Regions from separate parts of the Streptomyces sp. DSM 41931 genome, predicted to be linked through region 2. Evidence: riboswitches for the same ligand, from Rfam matches in the RefSeq annotation. Region 2 holds a riboswitch; the other holds the start of a gene.
What was found. Region 2 has a riboswitch for S-adenosylmethionine ahead of thrC (threonine synthase). Riboswitches for the same ligand answer to the same signal wherever they lie in the genome.
Positions count from the first base shown of each region.

Region 1: linked by a shared signal. The riboswitch ahead of ACP7TJ_RS08430 (aminotransferase class V-fold PLP-dependent enzyme) and the one ahead of thrC (threonine synthase) in region 2 are both predicted to bind S-adenosylmethionine.

Region 1 is NZ_CP189902.1:1,772,832-1,788,522, forward strand. Features, by position in the region: gene ACP7TJ_RS08385 (glycosyltransferase family 4 protein) at 1-82, opposite strand, end outside; gene ACP7TJ_RS08390 (glycosyltransferase 87 family protein) at 204-1,439, shown strand; gene ACP7TJ_RS08395 (hypothetical protein) at 1,515-2,705, opposite strand; gene ACP7TJ_RS08400 (NlpC/P60 family protein) at 2,739-3,752, opposite strand; gene ACP7TJ_RS08405 (C40 family peptidase) at 3,965-5,005, opposite strand; gene ACP7TJ_RS08410 (NYN domain-containing protein) at 5,237-6,580, opposite strand; gene ACP7TJ_RS08415 (hypothetical protein) at 6,648-6,887, opposite strand; gene ACP7TJ_RS08420 (rhomboid family intramembrane serine protease) at 7,043-7,780, shown strand; gene ACP7TJ_RS08425 (Lrp/AsnC family transcriptional regulator) at 7,777-8,058, shown strand; gene ACP7TJ_RS08430 (aminotransferase class V-fold PLP-dependent enzyme) at 8,161-9,525, opposite strand; SAM riboswitch class IV at 9,698-9,814, opposite strand; gene trpD (anthranilate phosphoribosyltransferase) at 9,907-10,971, opposite strand; gene ACP7TJ_RS08440 (cytochrome bc1 complex cytochrome b subunit) at 11,119-12,756, opposite strand; gene ACP7TJ_RS08445 (cytochrome bc1 complex Rieske iron-sulfur subunit) at 12,753-13,811, opposite strand; gene ACP7TJ_RS08450 (cytochrome bc1 complex diheme cytochrome c subunit) at 13,808-14,620, opposite strand; gene ACP7TJ_RS08455 (aa3-type cytochrome oxidase subunit III) at 14,702-15,313, opposite strand; gene ACP7TJ_RS08460 (response regulator transcription factor) at 15,529-15,691, shown strand, end outside.
Region 2 is NZ_CP189902.1:3,106,224-3,121,914, forward strand. Features, by position in the region: gene ACP7TJ_RS14285 (virginiamycin B lyase family protein) at 1-327, shown strand, start outside; gene ACP7TJ_RS14290 (DUF397 domain-containing protein) at 398-601, opposite strand; gene ACP7TJ_RS14295 (helix-turn-helix domain-containing protein) at 598-1,443, opposite strand; gene ACP7TJ_RS14300 (ATP-binding protein) at 1,552-2,019, shown strand; gene ACP7TJ_RS14305 (HD domain-containing protein) at 2,051-2,713, shown strand; gene ACP7TJ_RS14310 (GNAT family N-acetyltransferase) at 2,747-3,790, shown strand; gene ACP7TJ_RS14315 (DUF4031 domain-containing protein) at 3,792-4,073, opposite strand; gene ACP7TJ_RS14320 (hypothetical protein) at 4,070-4,462, opposite strand; gene ACP7TJ_RS14325 (MurR/RpiR family transcriptional regulator) at 4,519-5,454, shown strand; gene murQ (N-acetylmuramic acid 6-phosphate etherase) at 5,540-6,475, shown strand; gene ACP7TJ_RS14335 (hypothetical protein) at 6,524-7,093, shown strand; gene ACP7TJ_RS14340 (NADH:flavin oxidoreductase) at 7,172-8,299, opposite strand; gene groL (chaperonin GroEL) at 8,520-10,142, opposite strand; gene ACP7TJ_RS14350 (cold-shock protein) at 10,589-10,792, opposite strand; gene ACP7TJ_RS14355 (ubiquitin-like small modifier protein 1) at 11,223-11,498, opposite strand; gene thrC (threonine synthase) at 11,563-12,852, opposite strand; SAM riboswitch class I at 12,870-13,017, opposite strand; gene ACP7TJ_RS14365 (glucosyl-3-phosphoglycerate synthase) at 13,154-14,122, shown strand; gene ACP7TJ_RS14370 (alpha,alpha-trehalose-phosphate synthase (UDP-forming)) at 14,185-15,573, shown strand; gene otsB (trehalose-phosphatase) at 15,584-15,691, shown strand, end outside.

The DNA of each region.
Region 1 (15,691 bases), 1.3 Mb from region 2:
GCAGGGCCATGTTGTGCAGGAAGGCCTGGATGCCGCCGGGCCGGGGCGGGAAGTCGTTGGTGACGATCAGGGTCTTGTGCATCGCCGCCGACCCTACCGAACGGTTGTCGCGCGTCCGCCACGGCGCTGCTCGGTGGCATGCGCACCGGCTTCCGGGACATCATGGCCCCTCATCGACCGCACACGGGACGGGCAGGAATCACGTGGAACCGACGGCCGCACGGGGGTCCCTGGCAGGACTGCTGGGGATCTGGGGCGTGACGCGCGCGGCGCTGCTGCTGTGCGTGCTGAAGGTGGTGGTCTTCCCGGGGCCGGACGTCACCAGCGACGTGTCGGTCATCTACCGGGGCTGGTACGACGTCCTGGTCACCGGAACGTTTCCGCAGGACGACGTGACCTGGCAGTACCCGCCCGCCGCGGCCCTGGCGGTGCTCTCCCCCGCCGTCCTGCCGTTCCTGGAGTACGCCACCGCCTTCTTCGTGCTGGCGTTCGTGGCCGACGCGGTGACGCTGGCGCTGCTGCTGCGCGGGGCGCGCGGCGCGGGCCGGTGCCGGCGCGGGGCGTGGCTGTGGGTGGCGGGCGTGCCGCTGCTCGGTCCCACGGTGTACGCCCGCTACGACGTGATGGTGACCGCGGTGGCGGTGGCCGCGCTGCTGGCGGCCGGCCGGCACCCCCGGCTGGCGGGCGCGCTGATGGCGTTCGGGGCGCTGCTGAAGGTGTGGCCCGCGTTGCTGCTGCTCGCGGTGCGCAGACGGGCCGCGTGGGTGTCGGCGGCGGTGACCGGCGTGGTGGTGGCCGGGCTGTTCGCGGTGCTGATGCCGGGCGCGTTCGCGTTCCTGGGCTTTCAGCGGGACCGGGGCACGGAGGTGGAGTCGCTGGGGGCGCTGGTGTTCCACGTGGCCCGGCACCACGGCTGGGAAGGGGAGGTGCTGCTGAACTACGGCTCGGTGGAGTTCCTCGGGCCGTACGTGAGCTGGGTGTCCACCGGGGCGCTGTTCCTGACCGGGGCCGCGCTGGCCTGGCTGGTGCTGTGGCGGCTGCTGGCGACCCGGTTCGCGCCGCACACCGCGGCGGACGCGGCGTTCACGGCGGTGCTGCTGTTCACGGTCACCAGCAGGGTGATCAGCCCGCAGTACATGGTGTGGCTGGTGGGGACGGCGGCCGTGTGCCTGTGCTTCCGGGAGAGCCGGATGGGGCGTCCCGCGGCGCTGGTGCTGGCCGCGTGCCCGGTGACGACGCTGGAGTTCCCCGTGTGGTTCGGGAGCGTGGTGGCGAGCGACGGGCTGGGGATCACGCTGCTGGCGGTGCGCAACGGGCTGCTGGTGGCGGCATCGCTCCTGGCAGCACGCGCCCTGTGGTGCGCGACGGTGCCGGGCCGGCGGGAGGTTCCCTCGGCTCCGGGCCCGTCGTGGGCGGAACGGACGACGGTGCCGTCGTAGCGCCCCGAAGGGGCGCGGGGAACTGCGCGCCCAGCCCAGGACGGCCCGCACCCGCCGACGAAACCCCACCCCACGTCACCGCAGCGCACCCTGCACGAAGTCCCGCCACTGCAAAGTGAACTCCTCCGGCGTCACCCCGAGGACGCGGCTCATCGCGTCCTCGACAGCCCCCTCCCGCTCCTCATGCGCCCCCACGGCGCGATAGAACGCCCCCAGCCGCTCCTCCCCCCACCGGTCCGCGATCATCCGGCACGCCAGCCAGCTCCCCTCGTACGCCCGCGCCAGCCCCTCCGCGTCGCCGGTGAAGCCGAAGTCCTCGTCCTCGGGGAGCGCGTCGGGCACCTCGCCCCGCCCGACGGCGTGCGCGAGCTCCGGCGCGGCCTCGGCGGGGGTGCGGCCCGCGCCGCGGTAGCCGACCCAGTCGGCGTACCCCTCGGACAGCCACAGCGGGGTCGCGGCGGAGGTGTGGGCGCGCGTGGCGACGTGGGCGGTCTCGTGGGTGAGGACGACCTGCCGCCCGGAGTCGCCGAGCAGCGCGAAGGCGTCCGGGTTGACGATCACCCGGTCCGCGGGCGCCCTCGGACCGCCTCCGGTCGCCCCGGTGGTGACGGCCGCGATGCCCCGGTAGGAGGACGGGGGCGAGCCGAGCAGGCCCGCCATGCCCTCCAGGGTCTCCGGGACGAGGACGACGACGCTGCGGGCCCACCGCGGGCCCCAGGCGTCGGAGACGGCGGGCACCGCGCGGTCGGCGAGCTCGGCGTAGTCGCGCAGGGCCTCCTCGGACCGCCCCACGCCCAGCACCAGGCTGCGCTCGCCGCGTACGGCCCGCGCGCGCCCCTGATCCCAGAGCTGCTGGCTCGACTCCCCGGCCGGGCGGTCGGACTCCACCGACCAGCGGCCGTCGCGGTCCCGGCTGAGGCTCAGGGTGCGGGCGGTGACGACCGGGGAGCGGTCGTGGCCGTCGACGCGGTAGCTGAGGTCGGCGGCGGCGGTGGCCCGGTCGCCGGTACGGTCCAGGGCGGTGAGGCGGTAGGACCAGTCCGCGAGGGGCACCGCGCGCAGGTTGTCGAAGCCGTCGCGGGTGCCGGTGCGGGCGTAGGCGGCGGCGTCACGGTCGAGGACGGCCTCGGCGCGCCGGTCGAGCAGGGACTGCACCTCCGCGCGGGCGGTGTCCACGGCGGGCCCGCCGCCGCATCCCACGAGGGCGGCCAGCAGCAGGCACAACGCCGCCACCGCCGCCTGCGACACCCGCGTTCGACCGGCCACCTTTCCGAGGGTACGGGCGCGGGCCCGCGGGAGTCAGACCCTGGTGACCGAGGAGACCGGCATCATGCCGACCGGGTCGTAGCGCACGGGTGCGCCGGGGTACGGCGCGTGGATCACCTGGCCGTTGCCCATGTACATCGCCACATGGGAGGCGTCGGAGCGGTAGAGGACCAGGTCGCCGGGGCGGGCCTCGGACAGCGGGACCTGCCGGCCGGCGTACCGCTGGGCCTGCGAGGTGCGCGGCAGCGCGACCCCGGCCTGCCCGTACGCCCACTGGGTGAGCCCGGAGCAGTCGAAGCCGGACGGGCCGTTGGCGCCCCACACGTAGGGCTTGCCGAGGGCGGAGCGGGCGGCGGCGACGGCGGCGGCCGCGCGGCCGGAGGCGGGGGCGCCGCCGGGGCCGAGCAGGTCGGTGCGGCCGGAGCGGGAGGCGCGGTCCCAGGCGGCGCGTTCGCCGGCCGGGAGGGAGCCCAGCAGCCGGCGGGCCTCGGCGAGCTTGCGCTGCACGGTCCGCTTGTGGGTGGCGGCGGCCTTGCGGCTGCGTTCGAGGGCGCCGAGCCGCCCCGCCGCCTCGGCGCGGTCCTGGGACAGCGAGCGCAGGGTGCCGCGGAGCCTCTTCAGTTCGGCGGTCTGGTGGACGCCGATCCGGTCGAGGACGGAGGCCTTGCGCAGATAGTCCTCCGGGTCCTCGGAGAGCAGCAGGGCGAGGGCGGGGTCGAGGCCGCCGGAGCGGTACTGGGAGCCGGCGAGCGAACCCAGGGCCTCGCGCATGGTGTTGACCCGCTGCTGTTTGCGGGCGATGACGTCCTGGGCGTCGGCGATCTCCCGGCGCAGGGCGTCGGCGCGCTCGTCGGCCGCGTTGTAGGCCTCGGTGGCCTTCTCCGCCTCGCGGTAGAGGCGGTCGACCTCGGTCCGGGTGTCCTCCTGGGGCGCGGCCGTGGCCGGTGCCGCGCCGAGGGCGGTGGCGGCCGCGGAGAGCAGGCCCAGGGCGAGGGCGGTGGTCCGCTCGGGCCCTGAGGACGGTGCGGTACGGCGATGGGACCCCACGGGAAGTCGCGCTCCTTCCGCTGGCGGACAGGGAAACGCGGCAGACAGTAGCCGTCGGGGCCGCCCGCGGAGCCACGGCCAGGGCGGCACACACGGTGACGCCCCGCCGTTGACCTGGGTCGCGGCGGGGCGTGGAGGTGGTGCGGGGCCGCCGGGAATCCCCCGAACGGGGGCACCCGGGGCGGTGTCCGGTCAGGCGGACGCCGGTCAGGTCAGACGCGGACGCCGAACATGAAGGGGCCGCCGATGGTGTTCATCGACTCGTAGCGCACGACGGTGCCGGTGCGGGGGGCGTGGATGATCTGGCCGTTGCCCGCGTAGAGGCCCACGTGGTGCAGGTCGTTGAAGAAGAACACCAGGTCGCCGACCTTGAGCTGGTCCACCGAGTAGATCTTGGTGCCGGCGCCGGTCTGGGCCTCGGAGGTGCGCGGGATGCCGACACCGGCCTGCGCGTACGCCCAGGAGGTCAGGCCCGAGCAGTCGAAGGAGGACGGGCCGGTGGCGCCGTAGACGTAGGGGGTGCCGAGCTTGCTCTGCGCGGCGGCGAACGCGGCGGCGGCGCGGCCGGAGCCGGCCGGGACGTTGACCGAGAGGGCGTCGCGCTCGCTGGCGCGGGTGGCGCGGTTCTGCTCCTCGGCGAGCTGCGCCTTCTCCGCGGCGGTGAGGCTGTTGAGCAGCTTCTGCGCGGAGGCGAGCTTGCCCTGGACCTCCTTCTTCTTCTTGCCCAGTTCGGCCCGGGTGGAGGAGAGGTCCTTGAGCTTCTCGGCGGCCTCGGCGCGCTGCTGGGCCAGTTCGCGCTGCTTCTCCTGGATCTTCTTCAGCGAGTCGACCTGCTGGGCGCTCAACTGGTCCAGGGTGGACGCCTTGTCGAGGTAGTCGTCCGGGTCGGCGGAGAGGAAGAGCTGGACCGAGGGGTCGATGCCGCCGCTGCGGTACTGGGCGCTGGCCATCGAACCGAGGCCGTCGCGCAGGTCGTTGAGCTCCTGCTGACCCTTGGCGACGTTGTCCTGGATGGTGGAGATCTCCTTCTGGAGCTTCTCCTGCTTCTCCTTGGCCCCGTTGTACTTCTCGGTGGCCTGCTCCGCCTGCTCGTAGAGCTTGTCGACCTTGGCCTTGACCTCGTCCTTGCTCGGCTTCTCGCTGGGGGCCGCGTTGGCGGCCTGCGAGCTCATGACGACGGCGGCAGCAGCGGCGGTGGTGAGCACGGTCACGCGTGCGCGGCTCGGCTGCTTGGGACGACGGTGGGACGCCACGGAGACGAGCTCCTTCTCGAGAGTGATCGCGCGAGCGAGGGTTCGAGGGCTGACCTTAGTGATTCTCTTGTGATCAGTTCAAATCCCCGGGCACAAAATCTCCGCTGCAGCGCGTTTATTACGTCCCAACTCACCTACAGTGACGGCTTCTTGACGCTACGTTGCGTGACGGTTCCGTCAATTCAGGCATTGATCCCGTACGTTGCACGAGGGACGGAAGTGCATCAGATATTAGGAAAGCCTTTTGAGGAGCACGGCGGAGGCGACGGGGCGCGCGCCGGCGCGTGCCACCCCGTCGGCGACCTCGCGGTCGGTGGAGGCGACGATGACCGGCCGCCCCGGAGGCTCGGCGCGCACGAGCTGGCGGATGAGCTCGTCGGCGGTGACGCCCGGCTTGGAGAACAGCACCCGCACCCCGCGCGGCGGCGCCAGCAGCACCGGCGCGGCCAGTTCGGCGCCGTCGAAGACGCAGGTGACCTCGGCGCCGGTCTGGGCGGCGAGCTGCGCGAGCTGGCCCAGCAGCCGCAGCCGCTGCTTCTCCAGCGGCATCTGCGGATAGCCGGTCTTGGTGACGTTGTAGCCGTCGACGACCAGATGCGCCTGCGGCAGGGCGAGGAGCTGGTCGAGGACGGCCGGGTCGTCCTCGGACAGCGCGCGGGCGGCGATGTCCTTGGGGGTCATCCGGCCCGGCTCCACGGCGTCCACGGTCTCCGCGGGCCGCACCGACACGGGCGGCAGCGCCAGTTCGCGCCGCAGCCCCTGGGCGGCGTCCAGCACGGTGTCGAGCAGCAGCCGTACGCGCATGTCCTCGACGCTGCGGCCCTCACGGGCGGCGCGGCGGGCGGCCTCCAGGGCGGCCTCGGTCTCCCCGAGCCGGGCCTTGAGGCGCCGGGTCTCGCTCTCGGCGGCGGACACCTGGGCCTGGCCCTCGGCGCGCACCGCCTCCATCTCGCCGCGCAGCTTGCGCAGGGCGGCCTCGCCGCGCTTGACGTCGGCGAGGGCGGACCGCAGCTTGCGGTGCAGCGAGTCGGTCTCCTTCTTCGCCGCGTCCAGCTCGACGCGCAGCCGCTCGGTCTCGGCGCGGGTGTGCTCGCGGGCCCGGTCCAGTTCGGCGCGCAGGCGCTCCAGCTCGGCGCGGGTCTCCTCGTCGGCGCGCTCGGCGTCGGCGCGCTGGGCCTCCTCGCCGGCGGCGGTGACCAGCTTGACCCAGCCCGGCGGGCGGAGCACGTAGGCCGCGGCCGCCACGTCGAGCGGGTCCGCGGCCGGGGGCGGGGAGCCGGAGTCGAGGGCGCCGGTCAGTTCCGGCTCGGCCTCTCTGAGCTTCTCCCCGATCCGCTGGCGGAACAGCGGATCGGTCTCCAGCGCCGCCGCCATCGCGTTCCCGGCGAACTTGGCGCGGCGGCTCGGGGTGAACCGGGCGTACTGCCTCAGCTGCGCGGGCAGCTCGACGACGGTGAGTCCGCCGAAGCCGTCCGCGACGATCTGGACGACCTTGCGGCGCACCCCGTCGGGCAGCGGACGGTCGAGCACCTCGGCGGCGCCGTCCTGCGGCCCCCCGCCCGTGGTCTCCACCATCCGTCACACCCCAATGCCTGTGTGCGGCCCCGTCCGCGGGGCCGCCGTCAGCGGGGCCGTCTCCGTCTCAGGAGCCGGCGCCCGGCCTGTCCACGAGTTCCACCTGGTCCACGGCGTTGCACCAGCGGCACCGCACCGACTCGATCGTCTCATCGAGCACCTCGCGCTCCTCGACCTTGGGCTCTCCGGCCAGATCGAGGTGCACGTACTCGACGACCTTCGACGAGCGGGTGACGTCGAAGCGGGTGAGGTTGCCGCAGAGGGTGCAGCGCCACCGCGTCGAGTCGGTCGGCAGGGGAACCGTCATCGTGGCTGTTCGCCTTTCTCCAGTGTCCTTGACGCACCGGACGGCCGGTGCGTGTGGCTCGTAACCCTACGGCCTGCCGGGCCCGCGGCGCCCGCCCGTCCACGGCGGCGAGGCGATCCGCACGGTTGCGTCCGGTTACGTCATGCTCTGTACCCATGATCCGTCACTGGACCGCGGCGGCCGCCGGGGCGCTGAGGACCACGCCCGCCCCGGTCACCCGCACCCTGATCGTGCTGTGCTGTCTGGTCTTCCTGATCGGGCCGGCCTCGGGGCTGCACCCGGCGCACGGCTCCGGGGAGGAACTGCTGACCGCGCAGCGGGACTACTTCCGCCGCTGGGGCGTCATCCCCGCAGACCTGTTCGACGGGTCCCCCGCGGCCGCCCTCACTCCCGCCACGGCGCTCTTCGTGCACGGCAGCTGGGTGCACCTGCTGGGCAACATGCTGTTCCTCCACGTGTTCGGGCCGATGACCGAGGCCCGGCTGGGCCGGGTGCGGTTCGCCCTCTGCTACGCGGGCTGCGGCTACCTCGCCCTGCTGGGGTACGCGGCGGCCAACGCCGGCTCGGAGCGCTCCCTCGTCGGGGCCTCGGGGGCGATCTCGGCGCTGCTCGGGGCGTTCCTCTTCCTGTTCCCCCGGGGGCGGGTCACCAGTCTGCTGCCGTTCGCCTTCTTCCTGCCGGTGCGGCTGCCCGCGTGGGCGGTGCTGCCGTTCTGGGCGGCGCTGCAGTGGGCGGCGGCCGGGCGCACGGCGGAGGGCGGGCCCGGGGTGGCCTATCTGGCGCACCTGGTGGGCTTCGCGCTGGGCTTCGGCTGCGCATGGGTGTGGCGCGGCGGGGCGACTACAGTGAAGTCCGCCCCTGCTCCGGCCCCCGAGGGAGAGAACCAGCCGTGATCACCGCGATCGTCCTCATCAAGACCAGCGTGGATCGGATCCCCGAGATCGCGGAACAGATCGCCGCGCTGGACAGCGTCAGCGAGGTCTTCTCCGTCACCGGCACGTACGACCTGATCGCCATGGTGCGGGTACGGGAGCACGAGGACCTGGCGGAGGTCATCCCCGGCCGGATCAGCAAGATCCCGGGCGTCGAGGGCACGGACACGCATGTGGCGTTCCGTACGTACTCCCAGCACGACCTGGAGGCGGCGTTCGCCATCGGGCTGGACAACTGACCTCCCGGGGCTCCGCCCCGGACCCCGCTCGTCACACGCCGGAGGGGCTGTGTACAGCCCGTCCGGCGTGTGCGGACGTGACCCGTCAGGGCCGAAGAACGGTCAGGCGCGCCCCGACGTGTCCGGCACACAACGCCCGTCCACCGTCCGGTACTTCCACCGCGCCCCGTCCCGCACAAGCTCCCGCACCGCCCGCACGAACCGCGAGACATGTTCCTCCGGCGTGCCGACGCCGAAGCTGACGCGGATCGCGTTCAGCGCCCCCGCCTCCGGCGCCCCGCACTCCCCCGCGCCGCCCGCGTCGCCGTCCAGCAGCCTCCGGACCAGCGGGTGCGCGCAGAACAGGCCGTCCCGTACGCCGATGCCGTACTCGGCGGACAGCGCCGCCGCGAAGTGGGAGCTGTTCCAGCCGTCGACCACGAAGGACAGCACCCCGACGCGGGGCGCGTCGTCGCCGAACAGGGACAGGAACCGCACCTCCGGCACGTCCGCCAGCCCCTCCCGTACCGCGCGGACCAGCGCGTCCTCCCGCGCGGCCAGCGCGTCGAAGCCCGCCTCGGTGAGCGCCTTGCAGGCGGAGGCGATCGCGTAGGCGCCGATGACGTTGGGCGAGCCGGCCTCGTGGCGGGCGGCGGTCTCGTGCCACTGCACGTCCACTCCCCCGTCCGCGCGCCGGGCCACCGTGCGGCTGGCGCCGCCGCCGGCGAGGTAGGGCTCGGCCTCGCGGAGCCAGTCGGCGCGGCCGGCCAGGACTCCGGAGCCGAAGGGCGCGTACAGCTTGTGGCCGGAGAAGGCGACCCAGTCGACGTCCAGGTCGCGCACGCTCACCGCGCGGTGCGGGGCGAGCTGGGCGGCGTCCAGCACGATCCGGGCGCCGTGCGCGTGCGCGGCGGCGGCGAGTTCGCGGACGGGCCACAGCTCGCCGGTGACGTTGGAGGCGCCGGTGACGCAGACCAGGGCCGGGCCGTAGGGGTCGCGGTCGGCGAGGGCGCGCTCCAGGATCTCGACGGCCTGCGCGGGGCTGCTGGGTGCGTCGAGGAAGGTCACCCGGCCCGCCCGCTGCCACGGCAGCAGCGCCGCGTGGTGCTCGGTCTCGAAGACGAAGACCTCGCAGCCGTCGGGCAGGGCGGCGGCGAGCAGGTTGAGGGAGTCGGTGGTGGAGCGGGTGAACACCACCTGGTCCTCGATGCGGCAGTCGAGGAACTCGGCGACGGTACGGCGGGCGTTCTCGAACAGGTCGGTGGAGAGCTGCGAGAGATATCCGGCGCCGCGGTGGACGCTGCCGTAGTAGGGGGCGTAGGCGGCCACGTCGTCCCAGACGCGCTGGAGGGCGGGGGCGCTGGCGGCGTGGTCGAGGGCGGCGTAGGCGACCTCGCCGCCGGTGACGAGGGGAACGGCGACGTCCCGGCCGAGGACGGGCAGCGGGGCGAGGACGGAAGGGTCGGCGGCGACGGTGGCGGCAGGCATGACGGACTCCCGGAGGGCAGGGGGGATCCCCGCGCGGGCGGACGGCGCGACGGCGGCGCTCCAGCGCGAAGGAGAAAGTGACAAGGGGTGTGCGGAGGCGGGGCTCGACGCCCTAGCGCATTCGCTTGCTCACAGAAGGCTCCTCGACGACCAGGACCCCTGGTGTGCGAGGGGTCCGCGCTTGCCGTGAGCCCTGCTGCCCACGGCCTGGTCCTCACCCGGGGCACCCCGCCACGGACGGAGGGTTGCCGGACAGCCGGCCGGGGCCTGATGGCTGTCACTCATGACCTGAGAGGGAACGTACGTGAGGTGACGGCCGTCCCGCAACCCGTATCCGGATGACGGGACGGCCGTACGGGGCCCGCATGTCGGCCCAGGCGTCTACGCGTTGGTGACGGCGACCCAGCGTTCGAGGACGCGCCTCGCGGCACCGGAGTCGATCGACTCGGCGGCCTTGTCCATCCCGGCGCGGAGCTGCTCGGTGAGGGTGCCGCCGCCGGGCTCCAGGGCCACTAGCGCCGCCGCGGAGTTCAGCAGCACCGCGTCCCGCACCGGGCCCCGCTCGCCGTCCAGCAGCCGGCGGGCGACCTCGGCGTTGTAGGAGGCGTCGGCGCCGCGCAGCGCCTCCACGGGGACCAGCTCGATGCCGACGTCGCGCGGGTCGAAGGTCTCCTCGGTGACCTTGCCGTCGCGGACCACCCACACCCGGGAGGTGCCGGTGGTGGTCAGCTCGTCCAGGCCGTCGTCGCCGCGGAACACCAGGGAGGAGTGGCCGCGCCCGGCGAACACGCCGGCCATGATGGGCGCCATCCTCGGGTCGGCGACGCCGACCGCCTGGGCCTTGACCTTCGCCGGGTTGGCGAGCGGGCCGAGGAAGTTGAACACGGTGCGGACGCCGAGCTGGCCGCGGGCGGCGGCCACGTGGCGCAGCGCCGGGTGGAACTTCACCGCGAAGCAGAAGGTGATGCCGGCCTCCTCGGCGACCTCGGCGACCCGGCGCGGGGTGAGTTCGAGGTTGACGCCCAGCTTCTCCAGGACGTCGGAGGCGCCGGAGGCGGAGGACGCGGCGCGGTTGCCGTGCTTGACGACCTTCGCGCCGGTGCCGGCGACGACGATCGAGGACATGGTGGAGATGTTCACCGTCTTGGCACCGTCGCCGCCGGTGCCGACGATGTCGACGGTGGCGCCGGGCACCTCGATGACGTTGGCGTGGTCGTAGAGCGCCCGCACACAGCCGGTGATCTCGTCGACGGTCTCGCCCTTGGCCCGCAGGGACACCGCGAAGCCCGCGATCTGCGCGTCGGTCGCCTCGCCCCGCATGATCAGGTCCATCGCCCACGCGGCGTCGTCGGCGGACAGGTCCCGGCCGTCGAGGAGGGTGTTCAGCAGGGCGGGCCAGGAGCGGCCCGCCGCGGTGTCGCCTCCAGCGGGGGTCACAGCGCTCATGGTCGCTCCTGACGGTCGTAGCGGGTGTCGGGGACCGGACGGGTCCCGCACCCACCCTATCCAGCCGCGGGCACGGCGAAGGGCCCCCGTCCGCAGAACGGACGGGGGCCCTTCGCTGTCGTGTGGCGACGGGTGGAGCTTCGGGGATCAGTGGTGGCCGTGGCCGCTCGTGATCTCCTTGTACTCCTCGACGGTCGGCTTCGGAATCTGCGACTCCTCGCCGTAGAAGCCCTTGCTGAGCTTCGCGCGCAGCTTCTCGCCGGCCTTCACCTTGCGCCGGACGCCGTTCTCGTCGACCTCCGGGCCGAGCTCGAGCGGCTTGGGCTGCTCGTGCGCGGTGAGGGTGTACAGCTGCTCCTGGCTGAGCGGCTCGTGCACCTCGATGAACTCACCGTGCGGCAGGCGCTTGATGATGCCCGACTCGCGGCCGTGCAGCACCTTCTCCTTGTCCCGGCGCTGCAGGCCGAGGCAGATCCGCTTGGTGACGATGAACGCCACGACCGGGGCGACGAAGAACGCGACCCGGACGAACCAGGTGATGGCGTTGATCGACAGGTGGAAGTGCGTGGCCCAGATGTCGTTGCCACCGCCGACGAGGAGCACGAAGTACAGCGTGATCCACGCGACGCCGAAGGCGGTGCGCGTCGGGGCGTTGCGCGGGCGGTCCAGGATGTGGTGCTCGCGCTTGTCGCCGGTGACCCAGGACTCGATGAACGGGTACACCGCGATGGCGACCAGGACCAGCGGGAAGATCAGCAGCGGGATGAACACACCCAGGACGAGCGTGTGACCCCAGAAGTTGATCTCCCAGCCCGGCATGACACGGATCAGGCCCTCGGAGAAGCCCATGTACCAGTCGGGCTGGGCGCCGGTGGAGACCATGTCGGGCCGGTAGGGGCCGATGGACCAGATCGGGTTGATCGTGGCGATCGCCGAGACGGCCGCGAGCACACCGAAGACCAGGAAGAAGAAGCCTCCGGCCTTGGCCATGTACACCGGCAGCAGCGGCATGCCGACCACGTTCTTGTTGGTCTTTCCGGGGCCCGCGAACTGCGTGTGCTTGTGGTAGAAGACCAGGATCAGGTGCGCCACCACGAGGCCGAGCATGATGCCCGGCAGCAGCAGGACGTGGATCGAGAAGAACCGGGCGACGAAGTCGTCGCCGGGGAACTCGCCGCCGAAGAGGAAGAACGAGATGTACGTGCCGACGATCGGCACGGACAGGATCGCGCCCTCCATGAAGCGGATACCGGTGCCCGAGAGCAGGTCGTCCGGGAGCGAGTAGCCGGTGAAACCGGTGAACATGCCGAGGACGAACAGCAGGAAGCCGAACAGCCAGTTGATCTCACGCGGCTTGCGGAACGCGCCGGTGAAGAACACGCGCATCATGTGCACGAACATGCCGGCCAGGAAGACCAGCGCGGCCCAGTGGTGGATCTGCCGGATGAGCAGACCGCCACGGACGTCGAAGCTGATGTCCAGCGTCGACTTGTAGGCCTCACTCATCAGCTGGCCCTGCAGCGGGACGTAGCTGCCGTGGTACTCCACCTCGTTCATCGACGGGTGGAAGAACAGGGTCAGGTACACACCCGTGAGGATGATGATGATGAAGCTGTAGAGGCAGATCTCGCCCAGCATGAACGACCAGTGGTCGGGGAAGATCTTGCGCATGTTGGCCTTGGCCAGGGAGTAGATCCCCAGTCGGCCGTCGGCCCAGTCGGCGACCCGCTCACCGGCCGGCGCCTTCCCGCGGGCGCGGGAATCGGTGCTCGTCGTAGTACTCATCCGCGCTCCCAGAAAGCAGGACCGACGGGCTCGTCGAAGTCACCGAGCGCTTCGAGGTAGCCCTCGTCGTTCACGCCGATGCGCAGCTGCGGCAGGGCGTGGCCGGCGGGTCCGAAGATGACCTTGGCCCCGTCGGAAAGGTCGAAGGTGGACTGGTGGCAGGGGCACAGGGCGTGGTGCGTCTGCTGCTCGTACAGGGAGATCGGGCAACCGACGTGGGTGCAGATCTTCGAGTAGGCCAGGATGCCCTCGTGCGACCACTCGAGCGAACGCTTGTCCTTGATGTCGTCCGGCTGGATGCGGACGAGCATCAGGGCGGCCTTGGCGATCTCCGTCTGGAACCCGTGGTCGTGCTCCTCCAGGCCCTCGGGCTTGGCGAAGGTCAGCGAACCCACGATCAGGTCCGACGGGCGCAGCGGCTCGTTGGTGTTCATGTTGACGAGCAGCTTGCCCTTGGACCACAGGGTGTGGCGCAGCTTCGTGCCGGGCAGCGGGCCGAGGTCGCGCAGCAGCACCACGCCGGAGAGCGGGAACAGGGCCAGCGCGCCGAACATGGTGTTGCGGATCAGCTTGCGGCGGCCGAGCACGGACTCCTTGGCGCCCTGGCGGAAGTCGTCCATGACCTTCGCGCGGACCTCGGGGGAGGCCTCGATCGGGTGACGCTCGTCGGCCAGCTCGTGGTCCGACATCAGCGTGCGGGCCCAGTGGACCGCGCCGGCGCCGATGCAGAACAGGGCGAGGCCGAGCGTCATGCCCAGCGCGAAGTTCAGCGCGCTGATGTGGCCGATCGGCCAGATGTAGACCGCCTTGTCGACCGGGATGGTCACGTACGAGGCGATGAAGCCGACGGTGGCCAGCATCGACACCGTGAACAGCAGGGCGACCGTGCGCTCGGACCGCTTGGCGGCCCGCTCGTCGATGTCCTGCACCCGCGGCTCGTGGGGCGGGAGGCCCGGGTCGGCGAACGGGTTCTGCTCGTCCGCGAGCTTCACCGCGCCGTGGCTGGTGTCCTGCGCTGCGGGCAGGTTCTCTTCGGGAATGTCTTGGCTACTCATGACTTCTTGGCCTTTGCGGTCCGAGCGGCGACCCAGACGGCGACCGCGATCAGCGCGCCCAGTCCGAAGACCCACGCGAACAGACCCTCGGAAACGGGGCCGAGGCCGCCCAGCGACAGGCCGCCCGGGCTCTCGGTGTCCTCGCCGTTGACCGCGTCGAGGTACGCGATGATGTCCTTCTTGTTCTGCTCCGACAGCGTGCTGTCGGGGAAGGAGGGCATGTTCTGCGGGCCGGTGAGCATGGCCTCGTAGATGTGCTTGGGCGTGACGCCCTCCAGGCTCGGGGCGTACTTGCCGTGCGTGAGCGCACCGCCCTTGCCGGTGAAGTTGTGGCACTGCGCGCAGTTGTTGCGGAACAGCTCGCCGCCCTTGGCCGCGTCGGCGCCCTCGGGGCCGTACTGCTCCTCGGTCGGGACGGCCGGGCCGGCGCCCAGGGAGGCGATGTACGCCGCCAGCTGGTCGATCTCGGCCTGGGAGTAGATGTTCTTCTTGCGCGGGACCTGCGCGCCCTGCGAGGTGGCGGCCGGCATACGGCCGGTGGCCACCTGGAAGTCGACCGCCGCGGCGCCCACGCCCACCAGGCTCGGGCCGTCGGACGTGCCCTGACCGCCGGTGCCGTGGCAGCTCGCGCAGCCGACGGTGTAAAGCTTCTTGCCCTCCTCGATGGTGAGGGACTGGGCGGTTTCGTCGGCCTGCGCCTTGTCCGCGGGTGCGAACACGGCGTACAGCCCCCCGGTGCATGCCAGCGCGAGGAGTAGGACGACGAGCGCCGCCAGCGGATGGCGTCGTCGTGCGGAGAGCTTTTTCACGGATTACCCCGGTGTCAGGATCTTCTGCGTCGATGCTTCTGTTGGGTGCGCTGTGACCAGCGCGCGCGGATGAGGGCCCGCCTACTTGATCATGTAGATCGTGGCGAAGAGGCCGATCCAGACGACATCGACGAAGTGCCAGTAATAGGACACGACGATGGCCGCGGTCGCCTGCTCGTGAGTGAACCTCCGGGCCGCGTAGGTCCGGCCCAGGACCAGCAGGAAGGCGATCAGGCCGCCCGTCACGTGCAGGCCGTGGAAGCCGGTGGTCAGGTAGAAGGCCGAGCCGTACGGGTCGGAGGAGAGGGACAGGCCCTCGTGCTTGACCAGCTCGGTGTACTCGAAGACCTGGCCGCCGATGAACACCGCGCCCATGATGAAGGTGACGATGAACCACATCCGGAGCTTCTTCACGTCACCGCGCTCGGCGGCGAAGACGCCGAGCTGGCAGGTGAGCGAGGAGAGCACCAGGATCGTGGTGTTCGTCGCCGAGAACGGGAAGTTCAGCAGGTCGGCCTTCTCCGACCAGAAGTCGGGTCCGGTCACCGATCGCAGGGTGAAGTACATCGCGAAGAGGGCCGCGAAGAACATCAGCTCGGAACTCAGCCAGATGATGGTTCCGACGCTGGTGAGGTTCGGTCGGTTGACCGACGGGTGCGCGTGCCCGGTGTCTACTGTCGTTGCTGTCGCCACGCCGACATTATGTCGGTCGCTTATCCCGCCCTCACTCCCGGGGGTGCCGTTCGGTGTGTTCGCCCCTCCTGGACTGCCCGTATGGCCCAGGGGAGCCCCCTTCGAAGCCATGTCCGAACCGGTGTTGAGGGGCGGTCCGAAGGGGTAGCATCCGCGCCATCGGTACCCGAAGTTCCCGACAGAGCCGTGCCCTCTCTCTTACGCGTGGAGGAACAATGCAGGCGACCGCCACGGTGCTGGTCTACAGCGACGACGCCAACACCCGGGAGCAGGTGCGGCTCGCCACCGGGCGGCGGCCGGCGCCGGACGTGCCCGTCGTGGAGTTCGTGGAGTGCGCGACGCCGGCGGCCGTGCTCATGGAGCTGGACCGGGGCGGCA
Region 2 (15,691 bases):
GCGGCGGACGGCACGGCGCTGTGGTTCGCGGAGATCTCGGCGGGCCGGATCGGCAGGATCTCGGTGGACGGCCGGATCACGGAGTTCCCCCTCCCCGACCGCTCGGCCGGCCCGCACGCGGTCGTCGCCGCGGCCGACGGCGAGTGCTGGTTCACGCAGTGGGGCACGGGCCGCGTCGGCCGTGTCACGGAGGACGGCGAGATCACCGAGTACGCCCTTCCTGACCCCTCCTCCGAGCCCCACGGCATCACCGTGGGCCCGGACGGCGCGCTGTGGACGGCCCTGGAGACGGGCGGGGTGGCGCAGGTGGAGCGGTCATTGCCGTGACGGGGTCCGTCGCGGAGCCGCCCCCGAAGGAGCGGCCCCGGGACCTGGTTGTGGTGACGTCGGTTGTCGGTCAGTGATCGTGACGCGCGTGCGCGACGAAGGCGGACCAGGCGGCGGGGGGCACCGTGACGGTGCCCCGGCCGGTGTCCTTGGAGTCGCGGACGTGGACGGAGGTGAGGGAGGTGGCGACCTCCACGCAATCACCCCCGGCTCCGCCGCTGTAACGGGACTTGAACCAGGTCAGCGCCTGGTCTTCGGACTGCTCGGTCGTCATGAGTCTCCTTGCAGCAGCTGCTCGATGCGGCGCAGGGACTCCGCCGGGGTCAGCGCCTGGGCCCGGATGATTCCATACCGCGCCGCGATGCCCCGGACGATTTCCCTGTCGGTGATCACCCGACCGCTTCCCTGGCTCTCCAAGTAGGCCACCGGCTCCCCTCCTTCCGGCACCATCAATGTGAACGGACCGTCCACACAGGCGTGGTCGGTCGCGTCGGTCGGCATCACCTGAATCTCTACGTTCGGGTTCCGGCCGGTGCGGAGCAAGTGCTCGATTTGGCCGCGCAGCACGCCCGTTCCGCCGATGGGCCGTTGCAGCACCGCCTCCTCCAGGACGAAGCTCAGCACAGGCGCGGGCGCGCGGGTGAAGAGCTTGTGCCGTGCGAGCCGGGCGGACACCATCTGCTCGATCTCCGCCTCGGTCCGGCGAGGGCGCCACACTGTGAACATCGTCCGGGCATAGGCCTCGGTCTGCAGCATCCCGGGAACGATCAGCGGCGCGTACTGGTGGAACTCGATCGCCGTCTCCTCGATGCGCGCGGCGTCCCGGAAGAAGGCGGGATAGCGCGTGAGGGCCACGGCCTGCTTCATGGCGACCAGGACGCCGTCCGCCCGGAGCAGCGAGTCGAGCTTCTCGATGGTGTCCGGCCGGGGAATGCGCCGGCCCTGCTCGATCGCGGCGATCTGCGCCTCGCTGTACCCGACGAGCGGGGCGAGGGCGGACTGGGTCAGTCCGGCGCGCTCACGGAAGAGCTTGATCTGTCTGCCGAAGCAGCGCAGTAGTTCGTCGGCGGAGTCCCGGCCGTTCGCCGCGACCGCCTGCTCCGGAAGCTGCACCATGAGCCACCTCTGTCCTGCCCCGACAGGCACGTCGTGCGCCCCTACAGCGGCGCTGTGTGGGGACGTTGTCGCTGGTCAACGTACGGGCGTCACACGAGGCTCACCCTCATGACGACCGAGATTCCCCCCTTCGAGCGCACCGCCGACCGCACCCCCTCCGGCGAGGAGTCCTTCTCCCTCTGCTTCACCTCAACCCCCCGGGGCGCCCGCCTCGCCAGGCGTCTCGCCTCGCACCGGCTGGACGCCTGGGGCTTCCCCTACGCGTCCGAGGTGAACGACACCGTGACGCTCGTCGTGGCGGAGCTGGCCGCGAACGCGGTGACCCACGGCCGGGTGCCGGGCCGCGGCGTCCGGCTGGCCCTGGCGATGAGCGCCGCCCGTGACCTCGTCCGCGTCGAGGTCACCGACACCCGGGAGGACCGGCCGCCCGCGGACGCGCCCCGCCTGCCCCTCGGCCCGGAGGCGGAGACCGGGCGCGGTCTGTGGCTGGTGTCGCAGCTCGCGAGCCGGGTGTGCGTCGTGCCGCGTACGGACGGCGGACCCGGGAAGACCGTGCGGGCGGAGCTGCGGCTGTGACGTCGGGGTGCGCACCGGAAACAATGGGCGCATGGCCGACACCCAAGACCTCCGTGCCCGTTTCGTCCGCGCCCTCGAAGGGGTCCGGGGATCATCCGGGGGTCCGGATCCCGTGCCGTACGCGGAGAATCTGATCGCGCGCTGGCAGGAGCCGCAGCGGCACTATCACACGCTCACCCACCTCACGACCGTCCTCGACCGCGTCGACGAGCTGGCGGAGCACGCCGAGGACCCCGACGTCGTACGGCTCGCCGTGTGGTTCCACGACGCCGTGTACCTGCCGGACCGGTCGGAGAACGAGGAGCGGTCCGCCCGGCTCGCCGAGCGCGCGCTGCCGGAGGCCGGGGTGTCCGCGGCGAAGACCGAGGAGGTCGCCCGCCTCGTGCGGCTCACCGTCACGCACGACCCCGCCGACGACGACCGGAACGGCCAGGTGCTGTGCGACGCCGACCTGGCGATCCTCGCCGCCGCGCCGTCGGTATACGCCGCCTACACCGCCGCCGTCCGCGAGGAGTACCACTTCGTGCCGAACGACGCCTTCCGCGAGGGCCGCGCCGACGTCCTGCGCCAACTCCTCGGGCTGCGCCGCCTGTTCCGCACCCCGTACGGGCAGGAGCACTGGGAGGCCACCGCCCGTTACAACCTGCGCGGCGAGCTGGAAATGCTGTCGACCCCGCCCCCGCCCTCCGCCTAGCCTCCCGTCATGCACGCATCCGGAGCGGAACAGGTGGAGGAGGCCGTCGCGCACAGCGTGGCGGCCCTGGGGGCGGTCACCGACCGCGACTGGACGGGGGTTCGGGCGGGACGGCTGGAGTGGAACTGCCGCGAGACGGCGGCGCACGTCGCGAGTGATCTGATCGCGTACGCGGGGCAGCTCGCGGGACGGGCCCAGGGCGCGTACGTGCCCTTCGACATCGCGCTGGACGACGGCACCGACAACGCCGGCGTCCTCCACGTCATCACCACCACCGGCGCCCTCCTCGCCGCCGCCGTCCGCACCACCCCCCGCTCCGTGCGCGCCTTCCACCCGTACCCGTTCCGGCACGCGGGCCGCGAGGGGTTCGCCGCGATGGGCGTCGCCGAGGTGCTGCTGCACACGCACGACATGGCCGAGGGGCTCGGCGTCGCGTACGAACCGCCCGCCGAGCTCGGCGAGTTCGTGCTGACGCGGATCTTCCCGCGCGTCAAACCGGGGCCGGCGCCCTGGCCGACGCTGCTGTGGGCGACCGGCCGCGGCGAGCTGCCGGGGCGGGAGCCGGTCACCGCCTGGCGGTGGTGCAACAACCCGGTGCTGCGCTCCGAGCGGCTCGACCTGGAGGGCGTCACCCCGGCGGCCGCCGCGAGCCTGTCCGTCGCGGGTGACGGCGGTTTCACCTGGGCGGGAGGCGCGCCCGCCGAGGGCACCCGCGTGGGCGCGGGGATCGGGGTCAAGCAGTACGAGGAGGGCGCGTTCGTCCCCGAGTGGGGCATGTACGTGCTGGTCCGCCGGGAGGACGACCGCGCGGTGGGCGCGATGGGCTTCCACGGCCCGCCCGGCGCCGACGGCCGGGTGGAGATCGGCTACGACCTCGTCGTGGAGGCCCGCGGGAACGGCTACGCGACCGAGGCGCTGCGCACCCTGTCGGCGTGGGCGCTCGGCCAGGACGCCGTGCACACCGTGGTGGCCGTCGTCGAGGAGACGAACGTGCCGTCGCAGAAGGTCGTGACCCGCGCCGGTTTCACCGAGGTGTCCCGGCAGGAGGGCCACATCACCTACGAGCTGCGCGCCTGACCTACACCTGACGGCCGGTCCGGCCGGCCCCCTTGCGCCGCCGCAGCCCCGCCGCGTGCAGCAGCCGCACCACCTCGCGGCTGCTGACCTCGACCGCGCCCGCGCGCACCGCGTCCGCGTACCGGTGCGCCGGGATGTCGTAGTGGTCGCGTTCGAAGGCGCGGCGGGGCACGCCCAGGCCGGCGGCGAAGAGATGCAGCTCGGCGTAGGAGACGTCGCTCACCAGGTGGGACCACAGGCGGCCGTGACCCGGCCAGGTGGGCGGGTCGATGTACACGGTCACGCCGGGGGGTCCGCTTCGCCCAGTGCGCCGACCGCCGCGACCTTCACGCCCGCCTTGTGGCACACCCAGTGCGGGTCGGGGCCCAGCTCCGGTTCGACCTCCAGCGCGTGCGGGTCGCCGCTGCCGCACACCGGGCACAGCGGCCAGCGTCCGTAGCGCTCCAGCAGGGCGTCCTGCACGTCCTGCGCGACCAGACCGGCCAGGAAGCCGGCGCCCTCCGGCCACTGCTCGACCCACCAGCGGCGGTGCGTGACGGAGTCCTCCACGAGGGACACCACGTCCGCCTCGGCGACCCCGCGCGTGACGAGGTCGGCCAGCACGAGGGCGCGCGCCGCGTGCAACGCTTGTTCCAGGGGCGGAGGGGGGCCGGGTTCGCGCTGGGGGTCCATGTCCCCATTGTGCGCACTCTTGACCAGGAGCCCGGGACGAAAATATCTTTCATTTCGTGACCCATGACGTGAAGGAAATTTTCGGGAGCGGCGGCGCCTCACCCGCTCCGCCCGCGCCCGCCGCCCTCGCGGCCAAGGTGCGCACGCTGGCCCCGTCGATGACGCGCTCCATGCAGCGCGTCGCCGAGGCCGTCGCCGCCGACCCGGCCGGCTGCGCGGCGCTCACGGTCACCGGCCTCGCCGAGCTGACCGGCACCAGCGAGGCCACCGTCGTCCGCACGGCCCGCCTGCTCGGCTACCCGGGCTACCGCGACCTGCGGCTCGCCCTGGCCGGCCTGGCCGCGCAGCAGCAGTCCGGGCGCGCCCCCGCGATCACCACCGACATCGCCGTGGACGACCCCATCGCCGACGTCGTCGCCAAGCTCGCCTACGACGAGCAGCAGACCCTCGCCGACACCGCCGCCGGGCTGGACACCGTCCAGCTCGCCGCCGCCGTGACCGCCCTCGCGGGCGCCCGCCGCACCGATGTGTACGGCGTCGGCGCGTCGGGGCTGGTCGCCCAGGATCTCACCCAGAAGCTGCTGCGCATAGGCTTGATGGCGCACGCCCACAGCGACCCGCACCTCGCCGTGACCAACGCCGTGCAGCTGCGCTCCGGGGACGTGGCGATCGCCATCACCCACTCCGGCACCACCGGCGACGTCATCGAGCCGCTCCGGGTGGCCTTCGAGCACGGCGCCACGACGGTCGCGGTCACCGGCCGCCCCGACAGCCCCGTCACGCAGTACGCCGACCACGTCCTGACCACCTCCACGGCCCGCGAGAGCGAGCTGCGCCCGGCCGCGATGTCCTCCCGTACGGGTCAACTGCTGGTCGTGGACTGCCTGTTCGTGGGGGTCGCGCAGCGCACCTACGACGCCGCCGCGCCCGCCCTCTCGGCGTCGTACGAGGCGCTGGCGCACCGGCACCGGGCGACCCGCAAGGGCCCGTAAGGGGGCCCTCCCGCGCCCTGGTCGCATGCGCGCCCCCGCCGTACCCCCCTCCGAGCCGCCGGCCCCGACCGAAAGAACACCGCCCATGACCTCCGCCTCCCGCGACCGCGATCTGCGCTCCCAGCTCGAGACCCTGACCACCGAGGCGTTCCGGCCGGAACTGGCGGACGTCGACCGGCTGCCGACGGCGGAGATCGCGCGGCTGATGAACGCCGAGGACGCCACGGTCGCGGGCGCCGTGGCCGAGCAGGTGCCGGCGATCGCCGCCGCGGTCGACGCCGTGGCGGAGCGGATGGCGCGCGGCGGGCGGCTGGTCTACGCGGGCGCGGGCACGGCGGGGCGGCTGGGCGTGCTGGACGCCTCCGAGTGCCCGCCCACCTTCAACACCGACCCGGCGCGGGTCGTCGGCCTGATCGCCGGCGGCCCGGACGCCATGGTCACCTCGGTCGAGGGCGCCGAGGACTCCCCCGAGCTCGCCGAGGCCGACCTGGAGGCGCTGGGCCTCACCCCCGACGACACGGTGGTCGGCGTCTCCGCCTCCGGCCGCACCCCGTACGCAATCGGCGCGGTCACGTACGCCCGGAAGCACGGGGCGCTCACCGTGGGACTGTCGTGCAACCGGGGCAGCGCGCTGGCGGCGGCGGCCGAGCACGGCATCGAGGTGGTCGTGGGCCCGGAGTTCCTCACCGGCTCCACCCGCCTCAAGGCCGGCACGGCGCAGAAGCTCGTGCTGAACATGCTGTCGACGATCACGATGATCCGGCTGGGCAAGACGTACGGGAACCTGATGGTCGACGTGCGCGCCTCCAACGAGAAGCTGCGCGCCCGCTCCCGCCGGATCGTCGCCCAGGTGACGGGCGCCGGCGACGACGCCGTGGAGCGCGCCCTGGCCGCCACGGACGGCGAGGTCAAGCACGCGATCCTGGTGCTGCTGGCCGGGGTGGACGGGCCGACGGCGGCCCGCTTGCTGGACGAGGCCGACGGGCATCTGCGGGCGGCGCTGGCGGCCGCGGGGAGCTGACCGTCCGGGCTGGGATACTGGAGCGGTCCCCCACCCGGAGAATCCACCATGAACCACGCACAGCTCACCGCCCTCGGCCGGGCGCTGCGTGTGCTCGGTGAGCACGGCGAGGCGCTCTCCGCCGACACCCCGGACGCCCGTCTGCACGAGGTGCGCAACGACCTGCGGCGGGCGCTGGACCTGCTGGAGGACACCGTGACCACGGCGCCGCCCAGCACCCGCTGCGCCGAGCATCCCACCGGACCGGTCGACGAGAGCGCCCCGGACCTGTGCCTGCTCTGCGAGACCCGGCGCCGCGCCGCCCGCCGCGCCGAGTTCAACGGCCCGGCCCCGCAGGCCCGCCCCGCCGGTCCCGCCCCCTCCCGCTACGGGGTGCGCGGCGACCGCCCGCAGCCGCAGCAGCGCTGGCTGCCGGAGATGTGGAACGGCCAGGCGTGGCAGCTGTGCGGCACCCCGCGCCGCGACCGCCGCGAGGCGGAACTGTTCGTCAAGGCCCAGCTGCGCTCCCCCCGTCCGGCGATGGCCTACCGCGTCGTCCACGAGTTCACCGACTACGAGGTCCTGCGGGTGTGGGGCACCCCGGTCCGCGTGGACATCGAACCCATGGGCAACCTCTGAGACCCGCGAGCCTCCCGGCGGAAAGGCGCGGCGTCCCCGCCGGAGGGGCGCCGCGCCAGGCCCCGGACCGGGCCGGACTCAGCTCAGCGACGTCAGCGACGCCGCGTCGTACGACGTGAGGTCGCCGAAGCGGCCGGCCAGGACCTTGGCCGCCCACTCCGGGTCCTGGAGGACCGCGCGGCCCACCGCGACCATGTCGAACTCGTCGCGCTCCAGGCGGTCCAGGAGGTCGTCGATGCCCCGCAGCGCGGCGCCCTCGCCCAGGAAGGCGCGGCCGAACTCGCCGTCCAGGCCGACCGAACCGACGGTGATCGCGGGGCGGCCGGTCAGCTTGCGGGCCCAGCCGGCCAGGTTGAGGTCGGAGCCGTCGAACTCGGGGAGCCAGTAGCGGCGCGTGGACGCGTGGAAGGCGTCGACGCCGGCCGTGGCGAGCGGGGTGAGGATCGCCTCCAGCTCCTGCGGGGTCTCGGCGAGCCGGGCGTCGTAGTGGTCGGCCTTCCACTGCGAGAAGCGGAACACGACCGGGAAGCCGGGCGACACGGCCGCGCGCACGGCCTGCACGATCTCCACGGCGAACCGGGTGCGGGCGACCGGGTCGCCGCCGTAGGCGTCGGTGCGGCGGTTGGTGCCCGCCCACAGGAACTGGTCGATGAGGTAGCCGTGGGCGCCGTGCAGTTCCACGCCGTCGAAGCCGATGCGCTCGGCGTCGGCCGCCCCCTTCGCGAACGCAGCCACGACGTCGTCGATGTCGGCCTGCGTCATGGCCCTGCCGCCCTCGGCGCCGTCCAGGCGCAGCCCCGACGGTCCGACCGCCGGCGCCTCCGGGAAGGGCGGCTTCCCCTGCTCGCGGACCATGCCGACGTGCCACAGCTGCGGCACGATGCGGCCCCCGGCGGCGTGCACCGCCTCCGCGACCTTCGCCCAGCCGGCCAGTTGCTCCTCCCCGTGGAACCGCGGGACGCGGTCGCTGATGCCGGCGGACGGGTGGTCGACGTACGTGCCCTCGGTGACGATCAGCCCGACCCCGGCGGCGGCCCGGCGGGCGTAGTACGACGCGACGTCCTCCCCCGGCACCCCGCCCGGCGAGAACTGGCGGGTCATGGGCGCCATGACGATGCGGTTGGGCACGGTCAGCCCGTTGAGGGCGACCGGCCGGGCCAGGATCTCGGCGGCACGTCCGGTGGTCGCGGAGGCGGCGACGGTCATGAGGAGGACTCCTTGCGGATACTCGACGGTATGTGTACGTGCATACAACGCACCCTTCGTCGAACCCGCGTGAGGCGGTGAGCATTCCCGCCTCCCGCCCGTCCGCGTCCGTGACACCGGTCACCCCCTGCGGCGCCCGGACACGCCGGAGGGCGGCACCCCCTGTGCGGGGAGTGCCGCCCTCCGGACCTCGGACGGGTCCGAACCTGACGGATCAGGCTCAGAAGTCCATGTCACCGCCCGGCATGCCGCCGCCGGCCGGGGCCGCGGCCTTCTCCGGCTTGTCGGCGATGACGGCCTCGGTGGTGAGGAACAGCGCGGCGATCGACGCGGCGTTCTGCAGCGCGGAGCGCGTCACCTTGGCCGGGTCGATGATGCCTTCGGCGATCATGTCGACGTACTCGCCGGTCGCGGCGTTCAGGCCGTGGCCGACCGTGAGGTTGCGGACCTTCTCCACGACGACGCCGCCCTCGAGACCACCGTTGACGGCGATCTGCTTCAGCGGGGCCTCCAGGGCGAGCTTCACGGCGTTGGCGCCGGTCGCCTCGTCACCCTCGAGCTCCAGCTTCTCGAACACCTGGGAGGCCTGCAGCAGGGCCACGCCACCACCGGCGACGATGCCCTCCTCGACGGCCGCCTTGGCGTTGCGCACGGCGTCCTCGATGCGGTGCTTGCGCTCCTTGAGCTCCACCTCGGTGGCGGCGCCGGCCTTGATGACCGCGACACCGCCGGCGAGCTTCGCCAGGCGCTCCTGCAGCTTCTCGCGGTCGTAGTCCGAGTCGCTGTTCTCGATCTCGGCGCGGATCTGGTTCACCCGGCCCTGGACCTGGTCGGCGGAGCCGGCGCCGTCCACGATGGTGGTCTCGTCCTTGGTGATGACCACCTTGCGGGCCTTGCCCAGCAGGTCGAGGGTGGCGTTCTCCAGCTTGAGGCCGACCTCCTCGGAGATGACCTCGCCGCCCGTGAGGATGGCGATGTCGCCGAGCATGGCCTTGCGGCGGTCGCCGAAGCCCGGGGCCTTGACGGCGACGGACTTGAAGGTGCCGCGGATCTTGTTGACGACCAGGGTCGACAGGGCCTCGCCCTCGACGTCCTCGGCGATGATCAGCAGCGGCTTGCCCGACTGCATGACCTTCTCCAGGAGCGGGAGCAGGTCCTTGACGTTGGAGATCTTGGAGTTCGCGATCAGGATGTACGGGTCGTCGAGGACGGCCTCCATACGCTCCATGTCGGTGGCGAAGTACGCCGAGATGTAGCCCTTGTCGAAGCGCATACCCTCGGTGAGCTCCAGCTCCAGACCGAAGGTCTGGGACTCCTCGACGGTGATGACGCCTTCCTTGCCGACCTTGTCCATGGCCTCGGCGATGAGCTCGCCGATCTGGGTGTCGGCGGCGGAGATGGAGGCCGTGGAGGCGATCTGCTCCTTGGTCTCCACGTCCTTCGCCTGCTCCAGGAGGGCGGCGGAGACGGCCTCGACGGCCTTCTCGATACCGCGCTTCAGGGCCATCGGGTTGGCGCCGGCGGCGACGTTGCGCAGGCCCTCCTTGACCAGGGCCTGGGCGAGAACGGTCGCCGTGGTCGTACCGTCACCGGCGACGTCGTCCGTCTTCTTGGCGACTTCCTTGACCAGCTCGGCGCCGATCTTCTCGTACGGGTCCTCGAGCTCGATCTCCTTGGCGATGGAGACACCATCGTTGGTGATCGTGGGGGCGCCCCACTTCTTCTCGAGGACGACGTTGCGGCCCTTGGGGCCGAGCGTCACCTTCACGGCGTCCGCGAGCTGGTTCATGCCGCGCTCGAGGCCGCGCCGCGCCTCCTCGTCGAACGCGATGATCTTGGCCATGTGAAGTGGTCCCTCCAGGACTGGGGGTGATTCCTTCGGACCGCGCCCGCGCCCGCGACGGACGGCTCGCCTGCCGTGTGGTTCCTTGCCCCACCCGACCTGGCGGGCCTCACCGACCCGGTCCTTCGTTGTCACTCTCACCTTCAGAGTGCTAACGCCAATGATTAGCACTCGACCCCCGAGAGTGCAAGGCGCGCTCGCGGAGGGACTCCACCGAAGGCGGGCGCGCAGCAGCCTTTCGGCCCAGGCGCCCCAAGGGCTCGGGGCCGCTCTCAGCCGCGCGCGAACACGGCGCGCGCGGCGCACGCGCCTGTCACGCCTCTGGCGGGCTTCGAGCGCCGCCCCAGCGCGCGGCCCCGGCGTTCCGGGCATGACGAAGGGCCCGCACCCCGGAAGGTGCGGGCCCTGTCGCCGGCAGAAGATGTCGCGTGCTGCTGGTAGCGCGTTCAGGCGGTGACGCGAACCATGTCGGCCTGCGGGCCCTTCTGACCCTGCGAGATCTCGAACTCGACCCGCTGGCCCTCTTCAAGGGTGCGGTAGCCGTCCATCTGGATCGCGCTGTAGTGGACGAAAACATCCGCACCACCGTCGACCGCGATGAAGCCGTACCCCTTCTCCGCGTTGAACCACTTGACGGTGCCCTGAGCCATGCCTAACTCCCCTATTACTGGCCCTTGCACAGATCCACACTTCGCGGACCCGGGTCAGACCTCACCCCCCAACGGTTGGGGGCGTGCGCCGGAACGCGTCGACCGCGGCTGAATGTATCTGTCCAACTGCCGTCTGCAACAGGTCAATCGGACGAGAAATCTGGACGCCGCCGGTCCGGAATGTGGCAAGAATTCGCCAGAATTCAGGGCAAGTCGGGCCGGGCAAAGGAGACAAAAGCCGCGAAAGGAGCCCGCACTTTGGCTACATCCAGTCGGGTCTGCGGCAGGAATTCAGGGTTCTCGATCAACGGATCGGGAGCGCGTTCCCCAACTCTACCGCGCTCAATCCCATGGAATTGCCCCCTCCGCTTCTCTCACGGAGGGGGCAATGGCATAAACGCTCGGTAACGGTCATTACCGAAGGTAATGATCAGCCTCCGGCGACCGCCGGGATGATCGACACGCCGGCGCCCTCGGGGGTGGCCGTCTCCAGACCCTGCTCGAAGCGCACGTCGTCGTCGTTGACGTAGACGTTGACGAAGCGGCGCAGCTTGCCCTGGTCGTCCAGGACGCGGGCGGCGATGCCGGTGTGGTTCTTCTCCAGGTCCTGGATGACCTCGCCGAGGGTGGCGCCCTCGGCGAGGACCTCGGCCTTGCCGCCGGTGTAGGTGCGCAGGATGGTGGGGATGCGGACGGTGACGCTCACTTGAAACCTCCGGTCAGGATGAATAGCCAGGGGGCGCGGGGCTGTGGTCGGTGTGCGGCCGGCGCTAGACGAGCCCGGCCTCACGGAACGACTCCAGGCTGGGCCGGATGGTCGCCGTGAGCCCGGTCCCCGCCACCGCGTCCAGCGTCTTGAGCCCGTCCCCGGTGTTCAGCACGACCGTGGTGAGGGACGGATCGAGGACGCCGTCCTCGATCAGCTTCTTCGTCACGCCGACCGTGACACCGCCCGCGGTCTCCGCGAAGATCCCCTCGGTGCGCGCCAGCAGCTTGATCGCGTCGACCACCTGCGCGTCGGTGACGTCCTCCACCGCGCCGCCGGTGCGCCGGGCGATGTCCAGCACGTAGGGGCCGTCCGCCGGGTTGCCGATGGCCAGCGACTTGGCGATGGTGTCCGGCTTCTGCGGGCGGACCACGTCGTGCCCGGCCTTGAAGGCGGTGGACACCGGCGAGCACCCCTCGGCCTGGGCGCCGAAGATCTTGTACGGCCGGTCCTCGACGAGCCCGAGCCTGATCAGCTCCTGCAGCCCCTTGTCGATCTTCGTGAGCTGCGAGCCGGAGGCGATCGGGACGACCAGCTGGTCGGGCAGGCGCCAGCCGAGCTGCTCGCAGATCTCGTACGCGAGGGTCTTGGAGCCCTCGGCGTAGTACGGCCGCAGGTTGACGTTGACGAAGCCCCAGCCCTCGCCGGCCGGGTCGCCGATCAGCTCGGAGCAGAAGCGGTTCACGTCGTCGTAGTTGCCCTCGATGCCGACGAGCTCGCCGCCGTAGACGGCGGCCATGACGATCTTGCCCTGCTCCAGGTCGTGCGGGATGAACACGCAGGAGCGGAGGCCGGCCCGGGCCGCGGCGGCGCCGACCGCGCCGGCCAGGTTGCCGGTGGAGGAGCAGGAGAGCGTGGTGAAGCCGAAGGCGCGCGCGGCCTCCAGGGCCTGGGCGACGACCCGGTCCTTGAAGGAGTGCGTGGGGTTGCCGGAGTCGTCCTTGACGTAGAGGCCGCCGGTGACGCCCAGTTCGCGGGCGAGGTTGTCGGCCTGGACGAGCTTGGTCCAGCCCGGGTTCAGGTTGGGCTTGGTCGCCACGTCCGCGGGGACGGGCAGCAGCGGCGCGTAACGCCAGATGTTCGCGGGACCCGCCTCGATGCGCTTGCGGAGCTCTTCGGTGTCGTGACCGGAGAAGTCGTAGGCGATCTCCAGCGGGCCGAAACACTCCTCGCAGGCGAAGACCGGGCCGAGGGGCACACGGTGGCCGCACTCGCGGCAGGACAGCGCGGCGGCGGGACCCAGGTCGACGGAGTTCGCGGTGTCGGTGGTGCTTGCAACAGTCTGCACAGCCATGGAGGCGAGGCCCTTTCTCCTCATCTTCCTCACGACGCACTTCGCCGTGAGACGGATTTGGCACCTTCCCTAGCCGGGAGCCTCGCCACGTCCGCGTGACAGGAACCGACTGGAGGGTTGCCGGGGCTTCATCGGGCCGTGTCCCTCTGCCCCTCTGGATGAGCGGTGTTCAGTTGTGCGCCGCGCGACCCCGAGATGCAGGGCCCGTCGGCGTTGTTCAAGACTGTAACCGAAGGCCCGGACGGCGGAGAGCGCCGTCCGAACCCCGAGATGGATCACCGGCCAGTGAGGAGCCCGGACCGTGCTGGAAGAAGTCGAGCGCTGGCTGATCGAGCGCTCCTGGTCGGTGGCCGACCGTCCCCTGCACCGGATCCTGGCGGCGAAACGGGCCTCGGGGCAGACGGTGAGCGTGGTGCTGCCCGCGCTCGACGAGGAGGCCACCGTCGGGGAGATCGTCTCCGTCATCCGGCACGACCTGGTGCTCCAGGTGCCGCTGGTCGACGAGGTGGTGGTGATCGACTCGGGCTCCACGGACCGCACCTCCGAGGTGGCCGCGGCGGCGGGCGCGACCGTGGTGCACCGGGACGCGATCCTGCCCCGCATACCGGCCGTGCCCGGCAAGGGCGAGGTGCTGTGGCGGTCGCTGCTGGTCACCCGCGGCGACATCGTGTGCTTCGTCGACGCCGATCTGAGGGACTTCTCCTCCGACTTCGTCACCGGCATCGTCGGCCCGCTGCTCACCGAGCCCGGCCTCCAGCTCGTCAAGGCCATGTACGACCGGCCGATGACCCTGGCCGACGGGAGCACCACCGGCGCGGGGGCCGGGCAGGGCGGCCGGGTCACGGAGCTGATGGCCCGCCCGCTGCTCAACATGCACTGGCCGCAGCTCGCCGGGTTCGTGCAGCCGCTGGGCGGCGAGTACGCGGCCCGCCGGAGCCTCCTCGAACAGCTCCCGTTCCCCGTCGGGTACGGCGTCGAGCTGGGCATGCTGGTCGACGCCCTGCACCTGGTGGGCCTGGACGCGCTGGCCCAGGTGGACGTCGGCGTGCGCAAGCACCGGCACCAGGACGGGCAGGCGCTCGGCCGGATGGCCGCCGCGATCTACCGCACCGCGCAGCTGCGGCTGGCCCGCGCGCATCTGCTGCGGCCGTCGCTGACCCAGTTCGAGCGCACCGGGGACGCCTTCGAGCCCCGCACGTACTCGGTGGACACCGAGGAGCGGCCGCCGATGACGGACATCGCGGAGTACCAGGCCCGCCGGGTGGCCTGACGCCGGCCGGTGTGACGCACCACCACGTTTGAGGCCCGGGGGGCCGGGCTAGGTTGAGGCGTATGGCTTCAAGCTTCGGTGCAGCTCAGGTGCTGGTCGCCTCCAACCGGGGGCCGGTGTCGTACGCGGTGGCGGACGACGGTTCGCTGAGGAGCAAACGGGGCGGCGGGGGACTGGTCTCCGGCCTCTCGGCCATCGGCCCCGACTCGGGCGCCCTGTGGGTGTGCTCGGCGCTGTCCGACGGCGACCGCGAGGCCGTGCGGCGCGGCGTCGGCGAGGACGGCGTGCGGATGCTGGACATCCCGGCGGACGTGCACGCGGACGCGTACAACGGCGTCGCGAACTCGGTGCTGTGGTTCGTCCACCACATGCTGTACCAGACGCCGCTGGAGCCCGCCTTCGACGCGGAGTTCCGCCGCCAGTGGGCCTCCTACGAGACGTACAACCGCGCGTTCGCCCGGGCGCTGGCCGAGGAGGCGGCCGAGGGCGCGGCCGTCCTGGTGCAGGACTACCACCTGACCCTGGTCCCGGGCATGCTCCGCGAACTGCGCCCCGACCTGCGCATCGGGCACTTCTCGCACACGCCGTGGGCGCCGCCCGAGTACTTCGCGATGCTGCCCGACGACATCGCGCGGCAGGTGCTGCGCGGGATGCTCGGCGCCGACCGGCTCGGCTTCCTCACCCACCGCTGGGCGGACGCGTTCACCGCGTGCTGCGAGCGGTTCGCCGGCGGGCTCGGCGGCACGCGGATCGGGGTGCACGGCCTGGGCGCCGACGCGGACTTCCTGCGCGCCCGCTCGCACGAGGCGGACGTCGACGAGCGGATGGCCGCCCTGCGCGAGGAGATCGGCGAGGGCCGCAGGACCATCGTCCGCGTCGACCGCACCGAGCTGTCCAAGAACATCGTGCGCGGCCTGCTGGCGTACCGGCAGCTGCTGGAGGACCGGCCCGAGTGGCGCGAGCGCGTGGTGCACCTCGCCTTCGCCTACCCGTCCCGGCAGGACCTCGCCGTCTACCGCGACTACACGGCCGAGGTGCAGCGGCTCGCCCAGGAGATCAACGAGCAGTACGGCACCCCGGGCTGGCGCCCGGTCGTCCTCCATGTGAGGGACGACTTCGCCCGCTCGCTCGCCGCGTACCGGCTGGCCGACGTGGCCCTGGTCAACCCCATCCGCGACGGCATGAACCTGGTCGCCAAGGAGGTCCCGGTGGTCTCCGACGCGGGCTGCGCCCTGGTGCTGTCCCGCGAGGCGGGCGCCCACGAGGAACTGGGCGAGGACGCGATCACCGTCAACCCGTACGACGTCGTCCAGACGGCGGAGGCGCTGCACGAGGCGCTGTCGATGCGCCCGGAGGACCGCACGGAACGCTGCAAGCGCCTGGCCGCGGCGGCGACGGCACTGCCGCCGGCACGGTGGTTCCTGGACCAGCTGGAGGCGCTGCGTGGATAGGTTGGGGCGCATGGCCAGTCAGACGGACTCCACGGACCCCGGCGACCTGCCGACGCCCGCCACGCAGGCCGGGCGGGACGGACTCGACGCGCTCCTGGCCCGCCCGGGCAAGGCGCTG